Regions from separate parts of the Micromonospora sp. WMMC273 genome, predicted to be linked through region 1. Evidence: riboswitches for the same ligand, from Rfam matches in the RefSeq annotation. Region 1 holds a riboswitch; each other region holds the start of a gene.

Region 1 (2,160 bases):
AGCATGCGGCGGATCGCGGCCGGGTCGCGTCCCGCGGCCGCCGCGCCCTCGTCGACCAGCGCGTTGAGGGCGGGCAGCTCGTCGGGGCCCTTCGGCAGGTACGACAGGGACGGCAGCCAGCCGTCCGCGGCGCGGCCGACCAGGCGCAGCATGCGCGGCTTGTACGCGCCGACCCAGATGCCCACCGGGTGCGCGGGCGCCGGGCCACGCTTGGCGCCGACCACCCGGTAGTGCTCGCCGTCGACGCGGATCATGCCGCGACGGTCGGTGTCCCAGACCTCGCGGATCACCCGGATCGCCTCGTCGAGGGCCTCGACGGCGGCGCCGGGGGACAGGCGTCGCCCGCCGGCCGCCTCGATCGCGTCCCAGAACGCGCCCGCGCCGAGCCCGAGCTCGACCCGGCCGCCGGTGAGCAGGTCCAGGCTGGCGACGCTGCGGGCCAGCACCACCGGCTGGCGCAACGGCAGGTTGAGGACGTTTCCGGCCAGGCGGACACGTTCGGTCGCGGCGGCCACGTAGGACATCAGCGTCCAGGTGTCCAGGAAGCCCGGCTGGTAGGGGTGGTCCTGGAACGTGACCAGGTCCAGCCCGACCTGCTCGCAGAGCCGGGCCAGCGCCACCACCTGGTCGGGCTGCGCGGCGGCGGGGGTGATGAAGCCGCCGAAGGTCAGCTCGTGTCCGTGATCGGTCATCCGTCAAGCCCTCCCGTGATCTTGCCTGGCCCTGCCACCGTAGCGCCGCCGCCGGTCGCCCGGCCGGGTGAAGAGCGTCACAAGAAGTGGACGATCGTCGCAAATCGCTCCTAGCGTCGGTTTCGTTCGCAGACGCGGACACCGAGTGCCGGAAACGCCAAATCCCGCCGCCGGCCCCGGTAACCGAACCTCGTGCGGGAGCGGGGGAACCACACGTTCCACGGTGCATCGTCACCTCGGGGTGAAGCCGCCACCGGCGGCCGGGCTCCTCGGCCCGAACCCGACAGCTCACCTCGTCGGCGTGGAGGAATCCACATGGCAACTGAATACTCAGCCCGAAGCCGCCGTACCGCTCTCGGGGCGGTCCTGGCCGGCGCCGCCGTCGGCGCCGCGACCCTCTTCGGCCCGGCCGCTCCGGCCAGCGCGGGCGTCAACTGGGACGCGGTCGCGCGCTGCGAGTCCGGCGGCAACTGGAAGATCAACACCGGTAACGGCTACTACGGCGGGCTCCAGTTCTCCCGCGCCACCTGGAACGGCTACGGCGGCCAGAAGTACGCCGCGCGCGCCGACCTGGCCAGCCGGTCCGAGCAGATCGCCGTGGCGGAGAAGGTGCTGCGCGGCCAGGGCATCGGCGCGTGGCCGGTCTGCGGCAAGAAGGGCGGCTCGGCGAGCGCGGCGACCCGGTCCGAGCGGGCGACCACGAAGGCGGCACCGAAGAAGGCGGCGCCGAAGCGGGCCGCCGCGACGAAGGCCGCGCCGGAACGCGCCACGACGAAGGCGGTGCCGCGGCCGTCCTCCGCTGCCGGGACGTACGTGGTCCGGCGCGGGGACACGCTGTCGGAGATCGCCGTGGCGCAGCGCGTCGACGGCGGCTGGCGTGCCCTGCACGAGCGCAACCGGGCAGTGGTCGGCGACGACCCGGGCCTGATCTTCCCCGGTCAGCAGCTGCGCCTGCGCTGACCTCGTCCGAGCGCCCGGCCGGTTCGCCCCGGCCGGGCGCTCGGCCGTCCGCGACACGCCGCGTGGCCGGTGTCCGGCCTGCTCGCGGGGCCGGGACGCGACCCGGACCGGCCGGTGACCGCGATTCGTCGGAGCCGGTTGCTAGGGTCACGCATGCTCGGCTAAGACGTGAAGAAAGCGCGGATATGACCAACGACCCGTTCTCGGCGGCCGCGAGCATCGACGAGCTGCTGACCCGCACGCAGCAGGCGCTCACCGCGATGCGCTCCCGGGCCTCGGCGCATGCCGACGGCGAGCCGGGTGAGCTGCTGTTCGCCGAGGGCACCGCAGCCGGCGGCCGGGTTCGCGCGGTCGCCGTCCAGGGTGGCCGGCTCGAGTCCGTGACGATCGACCCGGAGCTGGCCGGCGAGCCCCTCGACGTCCTCTGCGGACACCTCATCACCGCCGCCAACGCCGCGCTGTCCGAGCTGGACGACCGGGTCAGCGCGTCGGCCCGGGCCGACGCCGA
Region 2 (2,160 bases), 1.5 Mb from region 1:
CACCTCGCCGGTGGCACCCATGCCGTGCAGGAGAATCAGGTGCCGCTTCCCCGTCGCATCGCTCATTGGCGCAGTCTGCCACCGCCCGCCCCGGACACGCGAGACCGAACCCCGCCGACCCCCTCGCTGCGGCTCCGGCCGCCCACACGCCGCCCTCACCCTCGATCTTGGAGTTGTGGCACCTTCCATAGCGGGCGAGCCGGGCATACTGGGTGCCACAAGTCCAAGACCGGCGCGCCAAGACGGCGTGAGGGCGGGGGCGGGACGAGGAAGGCCGGCGCCCCGGGTGGGGTGCCGGCCTTCGGGTGTGCGGGACGGTCAGGCGGAGTAGCCGCGGCTGGCGATCCAGTGCGCCAGGTCGATCGTGGTGACCCAGTACGACGGCAGCGACGGGTCGGCCGAGTCGGCGATCCGCACGGTCCGGCCGTCGTCCTTGTAGCCGACCACGGCGACGTAGTGGCCGCCCGGGAACGAGTGCCAGCCGCCGTTGGTGTCGGTGGCCGTACCGGCGACGTTCGCGACGACCCCGCGGCCGTTGCTGATCGCCTCGACCACGTCGGCCTGGAGGCGGTCCATCTGGGCCGGGGTGGCCGAGCCGGGAATCATGCGGGTCCGGTACGGGTTGCCCTTGACCTGCTGGTTGAGCACCCGGGTGGTGTCCTCGGCGGAGTTGGTGCCCATCTCGGTGGTGCCGAGAGGACCGGCGAGCGCGTCCTGGCTGCGCTCGATGCCGGCGGCGCTGAGCGCGTTGCGCACGGCGGCCGGGCCGCAGTAGAAGTAGTTGATCTGCGCCTGGTAGTCGTAGTCGAGCGACTTGCTCGACGGCGGCTTCGGCTTGGCCTTGGGCGTGGTGTCCGGGTCCGCCGTGGCCTTCGCGGACGGGGAGGCGCTCGGCGACGCGCTGGGCGCGGCGGAGGCGCTGGGCGGTACGGCGATGCGGGCCTCGCCGCGGCTGGCGGGCTGCTCGCCGAGACGGGCGGAGCCGAGGTCGGCGACCGCGGCGGTGTTCTCCTGGACCGGGGCGTCGTCACCGGCGGTGGCGACGGTTCCGGCACCGGCGGCCAGCACGAGCGCGGCGGCCGATCCGGCGATGATCTGGTACGGGCGTTCGGTGACGATCCGTCGCAGCTGACGCTTCAGGTGGTGCTTCACGAAATCCTCCACGGGGCGTGAGCGGCGCACGCCGGCCCGGCACGCGGAGGAACTCACACGTGCTGGCGGGGCCGGATGGCCGGGGGATCGGGAACGCCCGTGATGCCGGGCGCCCAGGGGGCGGTTGCCGGTCGCGCGTCAGGCGCGCGCGGGCACCGCTTCGCCGTGGAGGCGGGGGGACGATCGAGGGGTGGGCAAGAGGGGTTGCTCCTTCCGTGGCCGCCGACCGGGTTAGCTGACGGATTCGGGCGGGAAGTACGCCCTACCGCGGGCCGTGGGCCCGCGGATTCACCCCGATGGTGCTCATGGGTCCCCGGTTCGTGGAACACGATTAGGCGGGTCGGTGCGGCGTCGCCGTCGGCGATCGATTACCGCATCGGACGCGCCGACACTACCGGTGGGTATGTCCCATGCCAAGCGCTCCCACCTGCGTAAACGTGATCCGCGGTAACGGATTTCGGAACACCCGGTTACTGACTTCGCTCAATGGGACAAGCAGTTTCGACGGCGCCCGGCGGCGGAAAGCGGACAGACGGCGAGCACCCGACCGGCAATCGCGGGACTCGATGACCCGTTCTGCGCCCGGCGCCCGTTTCGGCGGCCCGGGTGACCGGGCTCACCATATTCCGGGTAACGATTCGGTCGAGACGGTCGTCTCAGCCGACCCGGGCCGGGCGCCAGCGGGCGTTGCGGACCGTCGCGGCCACCGGCACGGCGCTCGCCGTCGCGCTCCGGTACGCCGGGGCGGGCCGCAGCGCGGCGGTGGCCGCGTACGCCTCGGCGGCGAGCGTCCGGGCGGCCTCGGCGGCCAGTTCCGCGTCCCGCCAGGCCGTCCGCTCCCGCGCGGCGGCGCTCTCCCATCCGGCCCGGCGCCCGTCCCGGACGGTGCGGGCCAGCAGGATCTCCTGCTCGGCCGGGTGCCGGCGGGGATCCCATCCGTTGCGGCGGGCCAGCACGTTGGCGAGCTGACGGGCGGTCAGGTCGCCCCGCCAGTGCGCCGTCATGGCG
Region 3 (2,160 bases), 3.0 Mb from region 1:
GACGGCCCGCTGTACGAACTCCAGCCGGTGGCCGGGAACCAGATCTGCCGGTTCCAGATGACGTAGTAGATGCCCAGCCGGTCGGCGTTGCGGATGAGGAACGCGGCCACCTCGTTGCCGTACCGGCGGGTGTCGTTGTTGTGCCAGGGCGCGAAGCCGCTGTTCTGGAGCGACCAGTCGCACGCCTTGCCCTTGGGGTGCTCCCACGGCCCGCCGGGCCGGTAGCAGCCCACGAAGCGCTTGAAGCCGGCGCGCCGGACCTCCTTGTACGCGTGCAGCGTGCGCGGCGTGACGCAGCCCGAGGTGGTCGGGTCGTCCTCGCTGCACGACTCGGCCTTCCACCCGCCGTCGGAAGTGCGGCCGGGAGCGATCTTGGCGACCGGTGAGGTGGCGGAGACCAGGCCGCCGGTGAAGCCGAGACCGCCGACGAGCTTCAGTGCGCGCTCGGCCTGCACCTTCTCGCGCTCCATCGCGTTCTTCTGCTTCTCCTGCTCACGCACCTCGGCGTCGAGCGCGATCTTGGCCTGCTCGGCGCGGGTCTTGACCGCGTTGATGGCGGCCAGGCGCTGCGCGTTGAGGAGGTTCAGCTCGTCCAGGGCGTTGACCCGGCGGACGAACGAGTCGGGGGAGTTGCTCTCCAACAGCATCGCCATCGCACCCATCCGGCCGGTCCGGTAGGACTGGGCGGCGAGCTGGTTGACCTGCGGGCTGAGCGCGTCGAGTTCGGCCTGTGCCGTCTTCACCTCGGCCGCCAGCCGCCGCTGGCGGTCCTGGGACTTGGCGAGCTTCGCCTTGGCCTGGAGGAAGTTCCGGTTGGCGGAGTCGATCGCCTCGGTGATGAGTGGCGGATCGCCGTCCTCCTCGTGGCCCGAGGGGGTGCCGGGGGCCGCCGCGGCGGGGGCCGCGGTCGCCGGGTTCGGGCCGGCCAGCACTGCTAGCGAGGCCAGCACGGCCACCACGGGTGTCAGCCAGCGGCGCAGGGGTGCCGTCACAGTGTTCCCTTCCGTCGGCCGCCGACCGGGTTAGCTGACGGGTTCGGGACGGAAGTGGCCCCTACCGCTGTCGCGGATTCACCCCATGTACCTGGTTCCCCGGTTCGCCCGTGGGCGATTGGGCGGCGGCACCGCTGGCGCCGGTGCGCGCCTTCGGCGGTGACCGGCAGCGAGGTTACCTGACAGCACTCGTGAGGATCTACGTCCGGAAGCCGACCAATAGCGAGATTTCGCCGTGGCACACCGTGACCAGCGTCGCGTTTAGATTCGATGGTCACGCTGCGGAGTGTCACCATGCGGCCTCCGTACTCTTCCCGCCGCCGAGCGCCTCCAGTGCGTCGTCCCGTCCGGCCGGCGGCCGGGGCGCGGCGGGCGCCGGCTCCGCGCCGGGCGAGCGCCGCCCGGCGGTGGTCACGATCGCGGCCAGTCCGGTCGTCAGCGGTACGGCGGCGATCAGGCCGAGCGTCGCCACCGCGCTGCGGACGATCTCCTGGGCGAGGAACTCACTGGTGAGGATCTCGCTCACCGGGCGGGAGTCGGCGACCAGGAGGAGCAGCAGCGGCAGTGAGGCGCCCGCGTACGCCAGCACGATGGTGTTGACGGTGGACGCGATGTGGGCCCGGCCGACCCGGGTCGCGGCCCGGTAGAGCTGCCGCCGGGACAGTCCGGGGTTGGCGTGCGCCAGTTCGGTGACGGTGGCCGCCTGGGTGACCGTGACGTCGTCCAGCACGCCCAGCGAGCCGATGATGATGCTGGCCAGAAGCAGTCCGTGCAGGTCCACGCCGCCCTGGAACATGGACAGCGTGGTGGCGTCCTCGCTGCCGAAGCCGGTCAGGTGGGTGGCGGACGTGGCGAGCAGGCCGAGCACGCCGGTGACCACCAGGCTGCCGAGCGTGCCGAGCACCGCGACGGACGTCTGTGCGGTGATCCCGTGGGTCAGGTAGAGCACCACGAACATGATCAACGCGGCGCCGACGATCGCGACGAGCAGCGGCGGCTGGCCGGCGCCGATACCAGGCAGCACGAAGCCGAGCAGGATGGCGAAGCTGGCCACCAGGCCGCCGAGCGCGGCGAGCCCGCGCCACCGGCCGAACGCCACGATCGCGGCGGCGAACAGCACCATCAGCCAGATCAGCGGCGTACCGCGCTGGTGCTCGGCGATGTTGTA
Region 4 (2,160 bases), 1.4 Mb from region 1:
CGCTCGACCCGGTGGGGTGACCGGCCCCGCCGCCACCCACAGTTCACTTGCATACATAGCGATGTGAACATACATTGGGCCGGGCCGGTACGCGGCAGGGAGGGTGTTGGCGTGGGCGCAGGTCATGACCACAGCGGCGCGGTGGCCAATGCGGCACACCGCCACGCAGGCCGCCTCTGGGCCGCGTTCGCGCTGCTCGCCGCCCTGATGGTGGTCGAGGCGGTGGCCGCCTTCACCACCGGCTCGCTGGCGCTGCTCTCCGACGCCGGGCACATGTTCACCGACGTCCTCGGCATCGGCATGGCCCTCGCGGCGATCACCGCCACCCGCCGGGCCGGCACCGACCCGCAGCGCACGTTCGGGCTCTACCGGCTGGAGGTGCTCGCCGCCCTCGCCAACGCCGTCCTGCTCGGTGCCGTCGCCATCTACGTCCTGGTCGAGGCGGTACGCCGGTTCGGCGAGCCGCCGGAGGTGCTGGCCGGACCGATGCTCGTGGTGGCGGTACTCGGCCTGCTCGCCAACATCGTCGCGTTCGCGCTGCTGCGCGCCGGGTCGAAGGAGAGCATCAACCTGCGCGGGGCGTACCTGGAGGTGCTCGGCGACCTGCTCGGCTCGCTCGGCGTGATCGCCGCCGCGCTGGTCATCGCGGTCACCGACTGGTGGTGGGCCGACCCACTCGTCGCCGTCGGCATCGGCGTGTTCATCCTGCCGCGCACCTGGCGGCTCGGCCGGGCCGCGCTGCGCATCCTGGTGCAGGCCGCGCCGGAGCACCTCCAGGTCACCGCCGTGCACGACCGGCTGGCCGCCGTACCGGGCGTGGCCGAGGTGCACGACCTGCACGTCTGGACCCTCACCTCGGGCATGGAGGTGGCCTCGGCGCACCTGACCACCGACCCGGGCGCGGACCCGGCCGGGGTGCTGGCCGCCGCGCGGGCCGCCCTGCACGAGGACTTCTCCATCGATCACGCCACGTTGCAGGTCGAACCCGGAGCGTCGGCCGGAGTGTGCGGCAAGACCGAGTGGTGATTAGGACACACTTAAATCACTGGGACTAATGTAGTCTTATGCCGGTTTTGCCCCGCCTAGTGGCGTTGCTCGACGGAGCCGCGCCCGGGCAGCGCCGGTAGTCTCGGTCGCGGCCGCACCCGCGGACGCCACCCGGCCCCGGTGGGGCGGCCGTCGCCTAATCGTCCGCAGGGACGAGCCGGGGAACCACGTACGTGGGGTGCATCCGCGTCAGCGGTAGGGATCTTCCGTCCCGAACCCGTCAGCTAACCCGGTCGGCGTTGACGGAAGGACGTGTGAATGCCCCCAGTGGCACCTGTACGACGGACGGCCGCCCGGTTGGCGGCCCTGCTCGTCGCGACGCTGACCCTCGGCGTCGCGACCGTTCCGGTCTCCCCCGCCTCCGCGGCGCCGGCGACCGGCCTGCTCGCTGCCGCGCCCGGCGGCAACGACGAGGGCGGCACGCCGGAACTGCGCGCCCAGCTCGACGCGGCCAGCAAGGGCTGGCTGGAGGCGAAGGCCGCGCTGAACCGGTCGGTGACCCGCCAGAAACAGCTCAACGACCAGCTCAAGACGGTCGGCGCCGAGCTTGCCGTCCGCGACGCCAAGGTCGGCGAGATCGCCGTCGTGGCGTACCGCAACGGCCGCCTGGGCACCGCCGGGGCGCTGCTCGGCAGCAGCAGCCCGGAGGGCTTCATGGACCGGGCCGCCGCCCTGGAACAGGTCGCCGCGCACGAGGACCGCACGCTGCGCGACCTGATCGCCACCCGCGACGAGGCCACCCGCACCCGCGCCCAGCTCGACGGGGAGATCCTCGAGCAGCGCAAGCAGGTGACGGTGATGGCCAAGCGCAAGGAACAGGCCGAGCGCGCCCTGGAGGTGGCGAACGACCGCGCGTCGCGCAGCAGCAGCGGCGGCGGCGGCAGCGTCCAGGGCACCTCCAGCAAGAACGCGAAGCCGGCGCCGCGCAACTCGGACGGCTCCTGGCCGTCGGAGTCGTGCAGCGTCAACGACCCGACGCCGGCGAACGGCTGCATCACGCCGCGCACGCTGCACGCGCTGCAACAGGCGAAGGCGGCCGGCTTCACCAGGTACGTCTCGTGCCACCGGCCGAGCGGCTCGGGTGAGCATCCGAAGGGGCGGGCCTGCGACTTC

The links. Region 1 has a riboswitch for cyclic di-AMP ahead of O7611_RS14865 (LysM peptidoglycan-binding domain-containing protein). Riboswitches for the same ligand answer to the same signal wherever they lie in the genome.
Region 2: another riboswitch for cyclic di-AMP. It lies ahead of O7611_RS07800 (C39 family peptidase); the one in region 1 lies ahead of O7611_RS14865 (LysM peptidoglycan-binding domain-containing protein).
Region 3: another riboswitch for cyclic di-AMP. It lies ahead of O7611_RS00810 (coiled-coil domain-containing protein); the one in region 1 lies ahead of O7611_RS14865 (LysM peptidoglycan-binding domain-containing protein).
Region 4: another riboswitch for cyclic di-AMP. It lies ahead of O7611_RS20835 (coiled-coil domain-containing protein); the one in region 1 lies ahead of O7611_RS14865 (LysM peptidoglycan-binding domain-containing protein).

What each region holds. Positions count from the first base shown of each region.
Region 1 is NZ_JAPZBE010000001.1:3,172,124-3,174,283, reverse strand. Features, by position in the region: gene O7611_RS14870 (LLM class flavin-dependent oxidoreductase) at 1-692, opposite strand, end outside; cyclic di-AMP (ydaO/yuaA leader) riboswitch at 864-1,009, shown strand; gene O7611_RS14865 (LysM peptidoglycan-binding domain-containing protein) at 1,008-1,652, shown strand; gene O7611_RS14860 (YbaB/EbfC family nucleoid-associated protein) at 1,838-2,160, shown strand, end outside.
Region 2 is NZ_JAPZBE010000001.1:1,622,538-1,624,697, reverse strand. Features, by position in the region: gene O7611_RS07805 (alpha/beta fold hydrolase) at 1-66, opposite strand, end outside; gene O7611_RS07800 (C39 family peptidase) at 319-1,152, opposite strand; cyclic di-AMP (ydaO/yuaA leader) riboswitch at 1,358-1,500, opposite strand; gene O7611_RS07795 (hypothetical protein) at 1,809-2,160, opposite strand, start outside.
Region 3 is NZ_JAPZBE010000001.1:153,519-155,678, forward strand. Features, by position in the region: gene O7611_RS00810 (coiled-coil domain-containing protein) at 1-992, opposite strand, end outside; cyclic di-AMP (ydaO/yuaA leader) riboswitch at 997-1,127, opposite strand; gene O7611_RS00815 (YibE/F family protein) at 1,282-2,160, opposite strand, start outside.
Region 4 is NZ_JAPZBE010000001.1:4,529,474-4,531,633, forward strand. Features, by position in the region: gene O7611_RS20825 (HelD family protein) at 1-20, shown strand, start outside; gene O7611_RS20830 (cation diffusion facilitator family transporter) at 112-1,026, shown strand; cyclic di-AMP (ydaO/yuaA leader) riboswitch at 1,171-1,301, shown strand; gene O7611_RS20835 (coiled-coil domain-containing protein) at 1,306-2,160, shown strand, end outside.